One region of the Thalassospira sp. MBR-102 genome, then DNA from elsewhere that is predicted to be linked to it. Evidence: riboswitches for the same ligand, from Rfam matches in the RefSeq annotation. Region 1 holds a riboswitch; the other holds the start of a gene.
The links. Region 1 has a riboswitch for glycine ahead of gcvT (glycine cleavage system aminomethyltransferase GcvT). Riboswitches for the same ligand answer to the same signal wherever they lie in the genome.
Positions count from the first base shown of each region.

Region 2: another riboswitch for glycine. It lies ahead of ABIE64_RS14205 (L-serine ammonia-lyase); the one in region 1 lies ahead of gcvT (glycine cleavage system aminomethyltransferase GcvT).

Region 1 is NZ_JBEPTC010000002.1:117,433-124,939, forward strand. Features, by position in the region: gene gcvPA (aminomethyl-transferring glycine dehydrogenase subunit GcvPA) at 1-762, opposite strand, end outside; gene gcvH (glycine cleavage system protein GcvH) at 766-1,137, opposite strand; gene gcvT (glycine cleavage system aminomethyltransferase GcvT) at 1,228-2,340, opposite strand; glycine riboswitch at 2,398-2,500, opposite strand; glycine riboswitch at 2,504-2,627, opposite strand; gene ABIE64_RS04045 (hypothetical protein) at 2,864-3,448, opposite strand; gene ispH (4-hydroxy-3-methylbut-2-enyl diphosphate reductase) at 3,675-4,622, shown strand; gene ABIE64_RS04055 (homoserine kinase) at 4,655-5,629, shown strand; gene rnhA (ribonuclease HI) at 5,636-6,079, shown strand; gene ABIE64_RS04065 (putative bifunctional diguanylate cyclase/phosphodiesterase) at 6,326-7,507, shown strand, end outside.
Region 2 is NZ_JBEPTC010000008.1:32,827-40,333, forward strand. Features, by position in the region: gene ABIE64_RS14175 (glutamate-5-semialdehyde dehydrogenase) at 1-531, shown strand, start outside; gene ABIE64_RS14180 (nicotinate-nucleotide adenylyltransferase) at 528-1,136, shown strand; gene rsfS (ribosome silencing factor) at 1,191-1,580, shown strand; gene rlmH (23S rRNA (pseudouridine(1915)-N(3))-methyltransferase RlmH) at 1,662-2,120, shown strand; gene ABIE64_RS14195 (hypothetical protein) at 2,223-2,879, shown strand; gene ABIE64_RS14200 (dihydrofolate reductase family protein) at 2,886-3,419, opposite strand; gene ABIE64_RS14205 (L-serine ammonia-lyase) at 3,572-4,987, opposite strand; glycine riboswitch at 5,058-5,185, opposite strand; glycine riboswitch at 5,189-5,288, opposite strand; gene gpmI (2,3-bisphosphoglycerate-independent phosphoglycerate mutase) at 5,563-7,155, shown strand; gene ABIE64_RS14215 (murein hydrolase activator EnvC family protein) at 7,133-7,507, shown strand, end outside.

The DNA.
Region 1 (7,507 bases):
GCTGCCCGGTGACTTGACCGCGCCAAAGGCCATGGCCTCGGTAAACACCACAATCAAAAGCGCACCCTTGGCATGACACGCATCCGCAAGCTTGGTGTGATCCTGAATACGGCCAAACACGTCCGGATACTGGACAACCACACACGCGGTCTGATCATCGATCAGATCGTCAAGCTCATCCGCGGTTGCCTGCTTTTCCGGGTGCCCGTCACGACCGGCAACTTCGGTATCGCTATACTGGCAATAGGTTTCCGTGACTTCACGGTAATGCGGATGCAAGCCACCCGACAGAACCGCCTTCTTGCGGCGCGTGGCCCGGCACGCCATCAGAACGGCCTCCGCGCACGACGTTGCCCCGTCCCACATCGATGCGTTGGCCACATCCATGCCGGTGATCGATGCCACCTGGGTCTGGAATTCGAACAGATACTGCAACGTGCCCTGTGCGATTTCCGGCTGATACGGGGTATAGGCCGTCAGAAACTCACCACGCTGGATGATGTAATCGACCGTGGCCGGAACATGGTGGCGATACGCCCCCGCGCCCAGGAAGCTCGGCACGCTGGCCGTGCCCATGTTTTTGGCGGCCAGTTTCGCCATGTCGCGTTCGACCTGCAATTCACCAAGATGATATGGCAGATCGACCGGCTCGGACAGCAACGCGCCTTCGGGCACGTCGCTATATAACTCGTCAACGGACCCGGCCCCGATGGTTTCAAGCATCGAGGCGCGATCCGCACTGGTTAGCGGAAGATAACGCATATCTTAAAGGCCTTCGACAAAGTCTTTATACGCAGCTTCGTCCATCAGCTCATCAAGCTGGGACTCATCGGAAAGTTCCATGCGGAAGAACCAGCCATCGCTTTCCGGGGCTTCGTTCACCAGTGCCGGATTGTCATCAAGCTCTTCGTTGGCTTCGACAACGACACCATCAAGCGGCGCATAAACGTCGCTGGCGGCCTTGACCGATTCGACAACCGCCGCATCGCCATCCTTGGTCAGCTTTTTGCCAACTTCCGGCAGCTCGACATAAACGATATCGCCAAGCGATTGCTGGGCGTAATCGGTAATGCCAACGGTCGCGACACCGTCTTCATATTCAACCCATTCATGTTCCTGCGAGAATTTTTTAGCCATGGTAATTCGTCCCTGTAAGATCAGTTGTCTCTAAAATCTCGGTATCTTTTGCGGGCCGCAAACGCTGCCCGAACTCTTTTTTTCTGATGATCAGCCGCGATAGTAACGATGTGCCGCAAACGGCAGTTCGACGATTTCCGCCGGGCGTGCCTTGCCGCGCACCATCAGATCGACTTTGGTACCCGGGGCGGCAAATTCAATTGCGACATATCCCATCGCAATCGGGCCATCCACGGTCGGGCCAAAACCACCGCTGGTGATTTCGCCGATTTCTTCACCGTCACTGTTCAGGATCGGGGTGTGTTCACGCGCCGGGGCCTTGCCTTCGGGTTTGATCCCGACACGTTTGCGATCCGCCCCATTGGCAAGCTGATCAAGGATCACATCCGCACCCTTGAACCCGCCTTCTTCGCGGCGGCGCTTGTTGATGATCCAGTTCAGGTCACCCTCGACCGGGGTGGTCGTGGTATCGATATCGTTGCCATACAGGCAAAGACCGGCTTCAAGACGCAGCGAATCGCGCGCGCCAAGGCCAATCGCCTCGACCTCTTCCTCGGCCAGAAGCTTGCGCGCCAGTTCTTCGGCGCGCTCATTCGGCACGGAAATCTCATACCCGTCCTCACCGGTATAGCCCGACCGGGTGACAAAGCACGCGATACCGGCAATATCGATCTCGGCAAAGCTCATGAATTTCATATCGGCAACCGCAGGCGCAAACCGTGCCAGCACGCGGGCCGCATCCGGGCCCTGCAACGCCATCAATGCGCGATCATCAATCTCGATCAGCTCCACACCGTTATCAAGATTGGCCCGCATATGGACAATGTCATCATCCTTACACGCCGCATTGATCACCAGAAACAGGCTGTCGCCCGCATTGGTGATCATCAGGTCATCAAGGATCGTGCCATCGTCATTGGTAAAGGCGGAATAACGGGTGCGGCCGGGTTTCAGAATCGCGATATCACCGGGTACCAGCTTTTCAAGCTCGGCGACGCGATGTTCGCCGGTCAGGCGAACCTGCCCCATATGCGAAACGTCAAAAAGACCGGCCTTCGCACGGGTATGCAGATGTTCGCCCATAACGCCCAGCGGATATTGCACCGGCATGCCGTAACCGGCAAACGGCACCATCTTGGCACCCAGTTCGACATGCAAATCATAAAGGGCGGTTTTCAGCAGTTCGGTTTGATGATCGGCCATCAAGGTCTCCAGACAGGCGTTGAGAAACATAGCCGACCAGTGGCCAACCACGTCCCCCTCTGTCTTGGAGCCTGAAAGAATCACAGCCGGTTTGGATACCGGTCTGCTTACATCTTCGGCGAGGCGCACATCGATTTCTGATGCCGCCTGCTTTCCAGAGTCCCATCTCCCCGCGGTCCGTTTGCCTGAGAGTTTCCGGGGTGGTTGCTCCTTCGGCGTCCGCGCAATCCCTATCGATGCAATCCGACGCATCGATCAAGACCGTGGCACTCTCCCACGGGGATCATTTGGGTATGCCCCCTTATACGGATTTGAATCCGACCAGACCAGCCCCAAAAATCATATCCTTTCGACCCCACCCATTAGTATGAGGATTAAAAGCTCTTTTTTAGTCCCTCCGGCAAATGTCCATTCTTTTGTATGAGGATTACCGAAAACGAACTTTTGTCCAAAAACGAAAATCCCGCCACGCGATGCGGGCGGGATTTGATTATTCACTAAAAATGAATAATAGGCCGGATTATTAATTTTTTCCGAAGCGTCGATTGTAGTCGAGCTGGTCGGCACTCAGCTGGAAACCAAGATAGATTTCATAATCCGGACCGGCCCAGACATCATCCAGCGGCACGTTCAAAGTCACCTGCTCGTCGCGATAGCGCGCCAGGTTCAAATTGCTCGGAAACACCATGTCGACATCAAACAGATTTTTCTGGATAAACTCGCCGGACGGGTCCTTAAGTGCCACGAAATACTGGAGTTTTGCGTTGCGTCCCTGCGCTGCCGGGCCCAGTTCGGCATTGATCACCGGGCTGATGACAACGTTCAGGACCTTTTCTTCAAGGTCATAGCCGCAATCGCCCAGATATCCGGCAAATTCGGCTTCAAGGATAACATCGGTCAGGTCTTTGCCCTGACCATTGAACTGCACCAGACGGGCGGTATCATTGGGCAGGAAGGCACGCGGGCATGCCGGGACCGGCTGTTCTTCGAACGTGCCACACGCTGCCAGAAAACCGGCAAACGACACCAAACCCAATGCACAAACACGCCGCAGTCCGTTCGCAATCGTCATCCAAGCCTCTATAGAACTGGTCAAATTCGCTGTCATGCCCGATCCGGGCACAGCCGCGCGCAGTCTATTCGCTCCGATATGGCGACACAACCCGCTTCCGTTTGAAATCAGTGCATTCACAACAATTGCCACCAATACATGCATCCACATCCATCTTTGCATGGTGTCTGTCATTGCACGTCCGGTGCTGGCGGGTTATGTAACGAAGACACTTGAATAATCGCGGCTGGTGTCGCGCATCATGAACATTCGGACCCGTATCATGTCTGACAAAGCCGACCTTCGGATCATCCTTGCCAACCCGCGCGGTTTCTGTGCGGGGGTGGATCGTGCGATCGAGATCGTCGAAAAGGCGCTGGTGAAGTATGGCGCGCCGGTCTATGTCCGCCACGAAATCGTCCACAACAAATTCGTGGTCGACCGCCTGCGCGATATGGGTGCGGTTTTTGTCGATGAACTCGATAGCGTCCCGGACGGGGTTCCGGTGATCTTTTCCGCGCACGGCGTGCCGAAATCGGTGCCCGAAGCCGCCGAAAACCGCCAGCTTGAATATCTTGATGCAACCTGCCCGCTGGTGTCCAAGGTCCATCGTGGTGCGGAACGCCACCATGCGGACGGCAAACATATTCTTCTGATCGGCCATGCCGGTCACCCCGAAGTCATCGGCACCATGGGCCAGTTGCCACCGGGCAGCATGACCCTGATCGAGACCGAAGAAGACGCCGAAAACCTTCAGGTCGAAAACCCCGAAAACCTTGCGTTTGTGACCCAGACCACCCTGTCGCTGGACGATACGGCCAGGATCATCTCGATCCTGCAAGGCCGTTTCCCGGCGATCGAGGTCCCAAAGAAAGAAGACATCTGCTATGCGACCACCAACCGCCAGCACGCGGTCAAGCTGATCGCGACCGACGCCGATGCCATTCTGGTGCTGGGTGCACCAAACTCGTCGAACTCGAACCGTCTGGTCGAAGTCGCGAAACGCGAAGGATGTGACCGTTCGGTTCTGGTCGAACGCGCCAAGGATATCGACTGGTCAAAACTCGAAGGCATTTCGACCCTTGGCATTACCGCAGGTGCATCCGCCCCGGAAATTCTGGTCGAGGAAGTCATTGATGCCTGCCGTGAACGTTATAACGTCACGGTCGAAACCCTGACTTTGACCAACGAAAACGTCACCTTCAAGCTGCCCCGCCAGCTTGCCAGCTAACCCAGCTCTGATGCAGGAAATCCGGATATCCCATGGCCGTCTATACCGACGTTTCTGACGAAGATATCGCCCGTTTTGTCGCCGAATACGATATCGGCACCGTGATTTCGTTCAAAGGCATCGCCGAGGGCGTCGAAAACACCAACTTCCTGCTTCAGACCGATCAGGCATCCTTCATCCTGACCCTGTATGAAAAGCGCGTGAACCCGGATGATCTACCCTTTTATCTGGGCCTAATGGATCATCTGTCGGCCAAGGGACTGAACTGCCCGACACCGATCCACGGCAGGGACGGGGTTGCGTTACGCCGTTTGTGCGGACGTCCGGCCGCCATCACATCCTTCCTGAACGGCATGTCGCCGCGCCGGATCATGCCCCATCACTGCATGGGGCTTGGCACCGCGCTGGCGCAATTGCACACCGCCGGTCAGGATTTCGACATGTATCTTGGCAATGCGCTAAGTGTGAAGGGCTGGCGTCCGCTGTTTGAAAGCTGCCGTGCCGATGCCGATGGCGTTCAGCCCGGTCTTGAAAAACTGATCGAGGATGAACTGGCCTTCCTCGAAGCCAACTGGCCCCATCAGTTGCCCGCAGGCGTAATCCATGCCGACCTTTTCCCGGATAATGTGTTTTTCTTCCCCGGCAAGGACGACGTTTCCGGCCTGATTGATTTCTATTTCGCGTGCAACGATCTGCTGGCCTATGACATTGCGATCTGCATGAATGCGTGGTGTTTCGAACCCGATAACAGCTTTAACGTCACCAAGGCCCGCAACCTTCTGTCAAGCTATGGCAAGGTGCGCGCATTGTCCGATGATGAACTGTCCGCCCTTCCGATCCTTGCGCGCGGGGCGTCGCTGCGGTTCCTGCTGACCCGTCTTTATGACTGGATCAATACGCCCAAGGATGCGCTGGTCACACCGAAAAACCCACGCGAATACATCAATAAACTGCGCTTTCATCAACGGATCGACAGTGCCAGTGCCTATGGCCTGGGCGAGGAATAGAATTATATGACCGGAACGGACGACAAACGCGTCGAAATTTACACAGACGGCGCGTGCAGCGGCAATCCCGGCCCCGGTGGCTGGGGCGCGATCCTGCGATTTAATGGCGTGGAAAAGGAAATGTCGGGCGGTGATCCCGAAACCACCAACAACCGTATGGAAATGATGGCTGCGATCAGTGCGCTTGAAGCATTGAAACGCCCCTGCATCGTCGACATTTATACCGACAGCAGCTATGTCCGGGACGGAATTACCAAGTGGATTTGGGGATGGCAAAAACGCGGATGGAAAACGGCCGACAAAAAGCCGGTCAAAAATGTCGAGCTTTGGCAAAGGCTTCTGGAAGCTCTTAAAACGCATAAAGTTGAATGGCACTGGGTCAAAGGTCACGCCGGACACCCCGAAAACGAACGATGCGACGAACTCGCCCGTCAGGCCGTACCAAAATAAACGCATCCTAAATAAGAAAAACAAAATAAACTTGGTAGACAAGTCCTTGAAGCTGCTGGACTTCGATCCAAAATAGATGGGTCGAATTACTTTTTGTGAATGCTATATGAAAAAAATGAAATCAAACTTGCTTTTGGGCTGACTTCCAGATTGAGTAAGCACAGTCTTAGGGGTATTGGAGCCCACCCGAAGGTCGAGTATGGTTGCCATTAACTAGTCGATAGTGGGTGCCGAGGAGAAATACGCTTGTCGCGCGGATCGTACGGCTTTTTACAACGGAAGTCGCTTAGCAGCCGATTGCTTTTCATCGCGCTGCCGCTGGTTTCCCTGTTCTCCCTCGCCCTGTTCGTTGTCTTCGGATACGTCAGTTACACGGTTCTGCGCGATGATTTGAACGAGAAAATCGAACAAACCGCCGATATCAATGCCCGCGTTCTGGCAACACCGTTCTGGTATCTTGATGTCGACAATATCGAATCAGCCCTGAACGCCATGAGCCGGGATCGCGATATTGTCGCGGTGCAGGCATTGGGGGCCGATGGCACAGAATTCGCCCATACCGGCGTATCACAATCCGAGCTGAACGATACCCTGCGCCTGTCGCGTCGCGTGTTCTTTGAACGCAATAATGTGCGTCATGACGTCGGCGAGCTTGTGATTTACTTCACAGAAGCCCGCGTTCAGGATTTGCTGTTCCGCCGGATGGTGATCGACATGATCCTGTTCGGTTTGCTGATTGCGGTTGTTGCCGCAAGCCTTCTGATCGCGAACAAGCGTTCGATCAAGGAACCGCTGAACCGGCTTTTGCATTCCATCCGCATGACCAAACATGGTCGTCTGCGCCGCCCGGTGGAATGGAACAGTTCGGACGAACTGGGCCTTCTGATCCGCGAATATAACGAAATGGTCGCCCTGCAGGGACAGGCACAGGAAGAAGCCCAGCGTAAACAGGCCCTTCTGGAAGCGACCCTTCACAATATCGGTCAGGGGATATGCCTGTTTGATCAGGACCTGAACCTGATGGTCTGGAACGAACGTTATATCGAATTGCTGAACCTGCCGCGCGATCTGGTCAAGGAAGGCACGCCGCTTTCCGATATTCTGCGCTATAACGCCGAACGCGGCGAATATGGCGATGTCAGCATTCAGGCGCTGATTTCCGACCGCGTTGCGATTGCGCGCCGTCGCGAACCGTATCGCATGGAACGCACCCGCCCGAATGGCCGGGTCGTTCAGGTTGACCACAACCCGATGCCCGGTGGCGGTTACGTTGCGACTTATACCGACATTACCGAACGCAAACAGACCGAAGCCCGCATGCGCCATCTGGCCGTGCATGACGTGCTGACCAGCCTTCCGAACCGTACCCTGTTCCTTGACCGTCTGCGTCAGGCATTGCTATCCGCCCGCCGGTTCCAGCGCGGGGTC
Region 2 (7,507 bases), on a different contig from region 1:
GTCGTCGATATCGTGGTGAATGCCAAGATGCGCCGGACCGGCATTTGCGGTGCGACCGAAACCATCCTGATTGATCAGGTGGTTGCCGATGATCTGTTGCCGAAAATTGCCGCTGCCCTTGCCGACAAGGGATGTGAAATGCGTGGCGATGCCAGCGCGCAAAAGGCAGACACCCGCATCCTGCCTGCCACGGACGATGATTGGATCACCGAATATCTTGATGCCATTGTGTCGATCAAGGTCATCAATGGCGTCGAAGAAGCGGTCAACCATATCAACACATATGGATCGCATCACACCGACGCCATTTTGGCCGAGGATACCGATGCGACCGCGACGTTCCTCAATGGTGTTGATTCCGGCATCGTGATCGTCAATGCATCGACACAGTTTGCTGATGGCGGCGAATTTGGCATGGGGGCCGAGATTGGCATTTCGACGGGCAAGCTGCATGCACGCGGCCCGGTCGGAGTCGAACAGCTGACCAGCTATAAATACATCGTGCGCGGCACCGGCCAGACCCGCCCATGAGTTTTTCGACGCCCAGAAGTCATAGTGCCCCGCCCCGCGTCGGATTGCTGGGCGGGTCGTTTAACCCGGCGCATGAAGGGCATCTGCATATATCGCTGGAAGCCTTGAAAACCCTGCAACTTGATGCAGTCTGGTGGCTGGTGTCGCCGCAAAACCCGCTCAAGCCCGCCCAGGGTATGGCCGACCTTGCCGACCGGTTCGATTCGGCGCTGATGATGGCAAAGCATCCCCGCATTGTTGTTTCTGCAATTGAATCAGAACTGGGAACCCGTTATACGGCCGACACTCTCGCAGCCTTGCAGCGTCGTTTTACCCGAACGCGGTTCGTATGGCTGATGGGGGCGGACAATCTGGCCCAGTTTCATAAATGGAAATGGTGGGACAGGTTGATTTTGCGCGCTCCCATTGCGGTTCTTGACCGCGAGGGGTATTCTAACAAGGCATTGTCCGGGACGGCAGCCAAGCGTATGGAACGCTGGCGCATCCCATCGGACAGGGCGGGTTTGCTGGCCGATCTCGATGTTCCGGCCTGGGTTTACCTGCCAATAAAGCGCCATCCGGCTTCTTCGACCGCAATCCGCGCCGAAGGCAGATGGCAGGTTTGACCGGCGGGAGTTCCCCGGATCCGAAACGGATCGGGCTCTCTTGCGTAAATTGAGGTGGCGACCATAGGTACCGCAAAAAAGACTCTGACCCCGGGCGAGCTTCTTGCCCTTATCCAGAGCACGCTAGAAGATGACAAGGCCGAAGACCTTGTCACCATTAATCTGATCGATAAAACCTCCCTTGCCGATCATATGATCATTGCAACCGGGTCATCCTCCAGACGGGTGGCGTCGATGGCAGAGCATATTGTCGAAAAGCTGAAAGAAGCAGGTCAGGGCCGTGCCCAGGCCGAAGGCAAGGAACAGGGCGACTGGGTTCTGGTTGATGCCGGCGATGTCATCGTCCATCTGTTCCGCCCGGAAGTTCGCGCTTTCTACAACATAGAACAGATGTGGGGCGTTGAAAATCCGGCGCTTAAACAGCAGGCGGCGCGACTGTATTAATACAGTCCGCCCCGGTTTGCCCTGACCACCGCGGGGATTGGCCATCGGTGGTCCCCATGCGGGCGGAGCCAGATCGGAAAGATGCAAATTACCCTTGCTGCGGTGGGCCGAATGAAAAACGGCCCCGAGAAAGATCTTTTTGACCATTACGCAACCCGCCTGCGCTGGCCCTTTGCCGTGCGAGAAGTCGAAGAGAAGAAAAAGCTGCCCCCCAATCAGCTTAAAGACCGCGAGGCGGAGCTTTTACTGGGCGTCATCCCCGAAAATGCCTTTTTGATCGCACTTGACGAGCATGGCCGCGAATATGGCTCCATCGATTTTGCTGCAAAGCTTGAAGGCTGGATCGATCAATATGCCGGAAATATCGCCTTTGCCATTGGCGGGGCCGACGGCCATGGGGACGCTATCAAAACACGCGCCAATACGCTTTGGTCACTTGGCAAGGCGACTTGGCCCCATATGCTGGTGCGCGCCCTGATTGCCGAGCAGCTTTTCCGCGCCCATGCCATCCAGACCAACCATCCATATCACCGGGAATAATCCCCAAAGTCACCAAAAGCATTGGTTCCCCCACTCTTGGATAAGTTGTTTCAAATTTTGTCCATGGGTATTTCTCTATCTGTTTGAGTAGGGGAATTAACGATGCAAAACAGATACTTAAAGATTGCCGCCGTTATCGGTTTGGCAATGCTGACCGGCGCGTGCGCAGCTTCGCGTAGCGTTGTCGAAATTCAGGAACCGGCCAAAATTGAGAACCCGGCGACTGGGCCGGCCGTTAAAATCGTTTCGGTCGAAGACAAACGCCAATTCGAGATTGATCCATCAACACCGGATATCCCGTCGCTGTCGAATGACGAGATTGATGATGTCACCTTTACATCGCGTGCCTATGCCCGCAAACGCAACACCTATGGAATGGCACTGGGGGATGTTTTGCTGCCCGAAGGCAAAACTGTTGCCGATGCCGTCAACAAGGCAATCTCCAACGGCTTCAAACAGGCCGGATACCGTGTTCTTGAACCGGGGGACGCCGAATATGACAGCGCCGACGCCGTCGATGCCGACCTGATTAAGTTCTGGTCATGGTTCGAACCCGGTTTCTGGCAGGTCACGGTGCATAATAAGTCCGAAGTGACGTTGAAGGGCAACGAACTGAACAAGGGCGAACCGGTTACAGTCACCGACAGCTATCAGGAAAAGATGCAGATGGTCCTCGACAGCGACTGGCAAAGCAGTGCTGTTAATGCCCTACGCGAACTTTCATCAAAGATTGCCGAAAAACTGGAAACGCTTAAGTAACCGGCTTTAACGCAAATCATACTGCATGCGCACGACACCGGACTTGTAGTGCTCCGATGCCACCAGTTTCGGTGTCGTGCCCACAGCATCCCGGCCAAACAGCCGGATGCCATCTCCCAGAATTTCGGGGATGATGAACATTTCAAGCTGATCGACAAGGCCGCCAAACAGGAATTGGGTCACAACACTGGCCCCACCGACGATCCAGATATCGCCGGTATCGGACCTGTCATCGCGAAGCTGGCTTGCCAGTTCCACAAGACTACCGCCATAGGCCTCTGTATTGGCCGGGCGGTTATCGGGCAAATCGCGCGATGTCAGGACAATCGTGCGGCGATCTTCATAGGGCCAGTCACCAAATTCCATCACCTGATCAAAGGTTTTTCGCCCGATGATCAGTGTTCCCACGGTGCCCAGAAAGCCCTCGAAATCGAACTCGGCCGGATCGAATTGATCAAGCCAGTCAACAGCACCATTGGCGCGCGCGATATAGCCATCCAGACTGACCGCGATATAGATGCGGAACAGTTTCTTTTTCATGCTTTGCCCAACCTGTTCGAGGTCTTTGCCCCGTTTTTGATTTCTCAATGATATCAGATTGCAGGCGCAAGGTGGCAAGAATCGGGCCGGATGAAAAACACCCCCGAAACGGCGGCTTCGAGGGTGTTTGGTCGGTATTTCAAACTGTCAGCTCAACATTCGACCACGTTGACATTGACCGCCAGCCCGCCCTGGCTGGTTTCCTTGTATTTGCTTTGCATATCAATGCCGGTCTGGCGCATGGTTTCGATTACCTTATCGAGTGACACGGTATGCTGACCATCACCGCGCATTGCCAGACGGGCAGCATTGATCGCCTTGACCGCCCCCATGGTGTTGCGTTCGATGCAGGGTACCTGTACCAGACCGCCAATCGGATCACAGGTCAGGCCAAGGTTGTGTTCCATGCCAATTTCGGCGGCGTTTTCAACCTGTTCGGGGGTACCGCCCATGACGGCACAAAGCGCGCCTGCCGCCATTGAGCAGGCCACACCGACCTCCCCCTGGCAACCGACTTCGGCGGCAGAAATCGACGCACGCTTTTTATAGATCGAACCAATGGCCGCCGCCGTTAACAGGAATTCGCGTATTTTCCCCTGTGTCACATTGGCCCCGAACCGTTCGTAATAGCGCAGCACGGCGGGAATAACACCCGCCGCCCCGTTGGTCGGGGCGGTCACGACGCGCGAACCGGCAGCATTTTCTTCGTTAACCGCAAGGGCATAAAGATTGACCCAGTCGATCACGGTCAACGGGTCCTTAAGCCCCGCTTCTGGCCGTTCCGTCAGTTCAAGGTAAAGTTTGCGCGCACGCCGTTTGACATTCAGCCCGCCGGGCAGGATGCCATCGGTTTTGCAGCCACGCTCAATACAATCCATCATCGCGCGATGCACGCGGTCGACAAATTCCTCGGTCTCGGCAGGTTCACGCCAGCTTTTTTCGTTTTCGGCCATGACTTCGGCAATCGACAGCTTTTCCTTTTTACAGATCGCCATCAGTTCATCGGCCGAGGAAAAAGGATAAGGCAGTGTGATATTATCGCCGGAATATTCCGCCCCGCGATCATCGCCCGAGACGATAAACCCACCCCCAACCGAAAAATATTCCTGTTTGTGCAAAACAACACCGTCACGGTCAAAGGCGGTGATCCGCATGCCGTTGGGGTGTTCGGGCAGGCTTTCGGTCATATGGAAAACAAGGTTGGTATCCCGGTTGAAGGCAACCGGATACGCGCCGTAAAGCTGTAATGCGTGATCTTTATCAATCGCATCCATTGTCGGTGCGATCCGGTCGGGATCAACCGAACGCGGTCGTTCCCCCGAAAGCCCCATGATCACCGCGGTATCGGTGGCATGGCCCTTGCCGGTCAGGGCAAGCGATCCGTAAAGATCGACAATTACCGAGCCGATTTTTTCCAAAAGATTCCGGGCTTCGAGTTCCAGACAGAACCGATAGCCCGCGCGCATCGGGCCGACCGTATGCGAACTCGATGGGCCGATGCCGATGGTATAAAGATCGACAACGGAAAGATTAACGTCTTGCGGACGCTGCTTATTTTCTTCGGTCAAATGGGCCTCCCACGGCTCTTTGTCATGCGGATCAATGCCACATGACGTTATAGAACCGGTGTCTTGCCCCCTCTGTCCCTTGACCTGAGATTGTGCGCCCTGTTGCCAAAAACAAAGAAGTCTTTGACGCCATGGCTTCATCCTTCGGTGGAAATATGGTGCCGGGCATTGGCCCCGTACCGCTTTCTCTCTCCAGAGCCTCAATCCGCAACGGTCCATCTGCCTGAGAGTTTTCGGGGCTATTGCTCCTTCGGCGCCGATCTGATCGCGGGATCAAAGCGGGCTCTCCCATCGCGGTTATTCGAGGTATCACCGTAACGCCCGAGATTACAGGCAGGTGATGATCCTTGTCAAAAAGCGACTTTGCAAGCGCACAAAAAATACCCGGTCGGAAGGCTGTTCAATACCGGCATTCATGATAGATTGCGCGTTGAAAATGCTATGATTGGCAGCGTCTGATGGCGGACCCACCGCGCCCGGCGTCTTTGTACGGATGGCAAAATTGCCGGATAATAACCATCTTTACCGGTAATTCAGCCTTTTACCTTATTTCGTGTACTTTAGTTCGTGGGATTATGATTGTGACTGTATCAAATACCGTAAAGCGCCCGCGTCCGGTGGTGCTGTGCATTCTGGATGGCTGGGGTTATCGCGAGGAAAGCAAGGACAATGCGGTTGCATTGGCCAATACCCCTGTTTGGGACGCGCTTTATGCCAACAATCCGACCGGCTTTCTGAAAGCCTGCGGTCTTGATGTCGGCCTGCCCGAAGGACAGATGGGCAATTCCGAAGTCGGCCATATGAATCTTGGTGCCGGCCGGGTTGTGATGCAGGAACTGCCAAAAATTGACGAGGCTGTCAAAACCGGTTCGATCGCCGATACCGATACCGTCAAAAAGGTTATCGCCAAGCTGAAAGAAAGCGGGGGCGTCTGTCATATCGCCGGGCTTCTGTCCGAAGGCGGGGTGCATTCCCATCAGGCCCATATGGCGGCCCTTGCCAAAATCATCGCATCGGCCGGTGTGCCGGTAAAAATCCATGCCTACCTGGATGGCCGCGATACCGCCCCCAAAAGTGCCGCCAAATTCCTTGAAAAATTTCGCGCACTAATTGGTGATGCCAATGTTGAAATCGTGACCGTCACCGGGCGCTATTACGCGATGGACCGCGACAATCGCTGGGAACGCGTCAGTCAGGCCTATTTCACGATGGTAAAGGGCAAGAATTACGCCGATGGCCGCACCGCTGAAAGTGCCGAAGCCGCAATCAGGGCAGCCTATGATGCCGACACCACGGATGAATTCGTTCTGCCGACCGTGATTGGCGATTATGCCGGCATGAAAGACGGCGACGGGCTTTTGATGACCAATTTCCGGGCCGACCGCGCGCGTGAAATTCTGGCCGCGATCTGCGCACCGGACTTTGACGGGTTTGACCGTGGCACCCCGATCAGATTTGCCGTGCAGGCCGGTATGGTTGAATATTCATCCGACCATGCAAAATATATGGATGCGATCTATCCGCCGCAGGTGTTGCCAAATATCTTTGGTGAAGTCGTTTCCAGGGCTGGCATGAAGCAGTTGCGCATCGCGGAAACCGAAAAATATCCGCATGTGTCCTTCTTCTTTAACGGCGGCGAAGAACAGGTTTTCGAGGGCGAAGACCGTATTCTGGTGCCATCGCCCAAGGTCGCGACCTATGATTTGCAGCCGGAAATGTCGGCCCCGGAAGTGACCGAAAAGCTGGTGGCGGCGATCAGGGCTGAAACCTATGACGCGATCATTCTGAACTTTGCCAACCCCGACATGGTCGGCCATAGCGGCATTTTGTCCGCCGCGATGAAGGCCGCCGAAGCGGTCGATACCTGCCTTGGGCAGGTTGTTGATGCGGTTAAATCGGTGGGCGGCGTGATGTTCGTTACCGCTGATCACGGGAACTGTGAGATGATGGTGGATCCGGAAACCGGCGAGCCGCACACCGCGCATACGCTTAATCTGGTGCCGACCATTCTGGTGAATGGACCCGAAGGCGCGACACTGGAAAATGGTCGCCTGGCCGACGTGGCACCGACTTTGTTGCAGCTTCTCGGGCTACCGCAACCGGCGGAAATGTCCGGCAAACCGTTGATCAAGGGTTTGAAAGGGAATGATGCGCTTCTTGCGAACTGATCTGCGTTCCAAGACCGCCCTGCCTGCGCTGGCTGTGATTGCAGCCATGATCGCGGGCGGGGCAGCGCCGTCTTTTGCCCAGTCGCTACGCAAGGTCGACAGTCAGCTTGATAAACTTGAAAGCCAGCTGTCAGAGCAGCAAAAGCAGGAAGAATTCCTGGCGCGTAAATCGCGCGAACTCTGGACCGAGGAACAGGCGCTTCAATCCGAAGCCATTTCGGTCGCCAGACGCGCCCAGCGCCTTGAAACAACCCTGACCGATCTTGAAGATCAGCTTGCCGAACTTGAAGTGCGCGAAAAGCGGGCCGCCACCAGCCTTGAAGACAAAGCCGGGCAATATGCCCGCATCCTG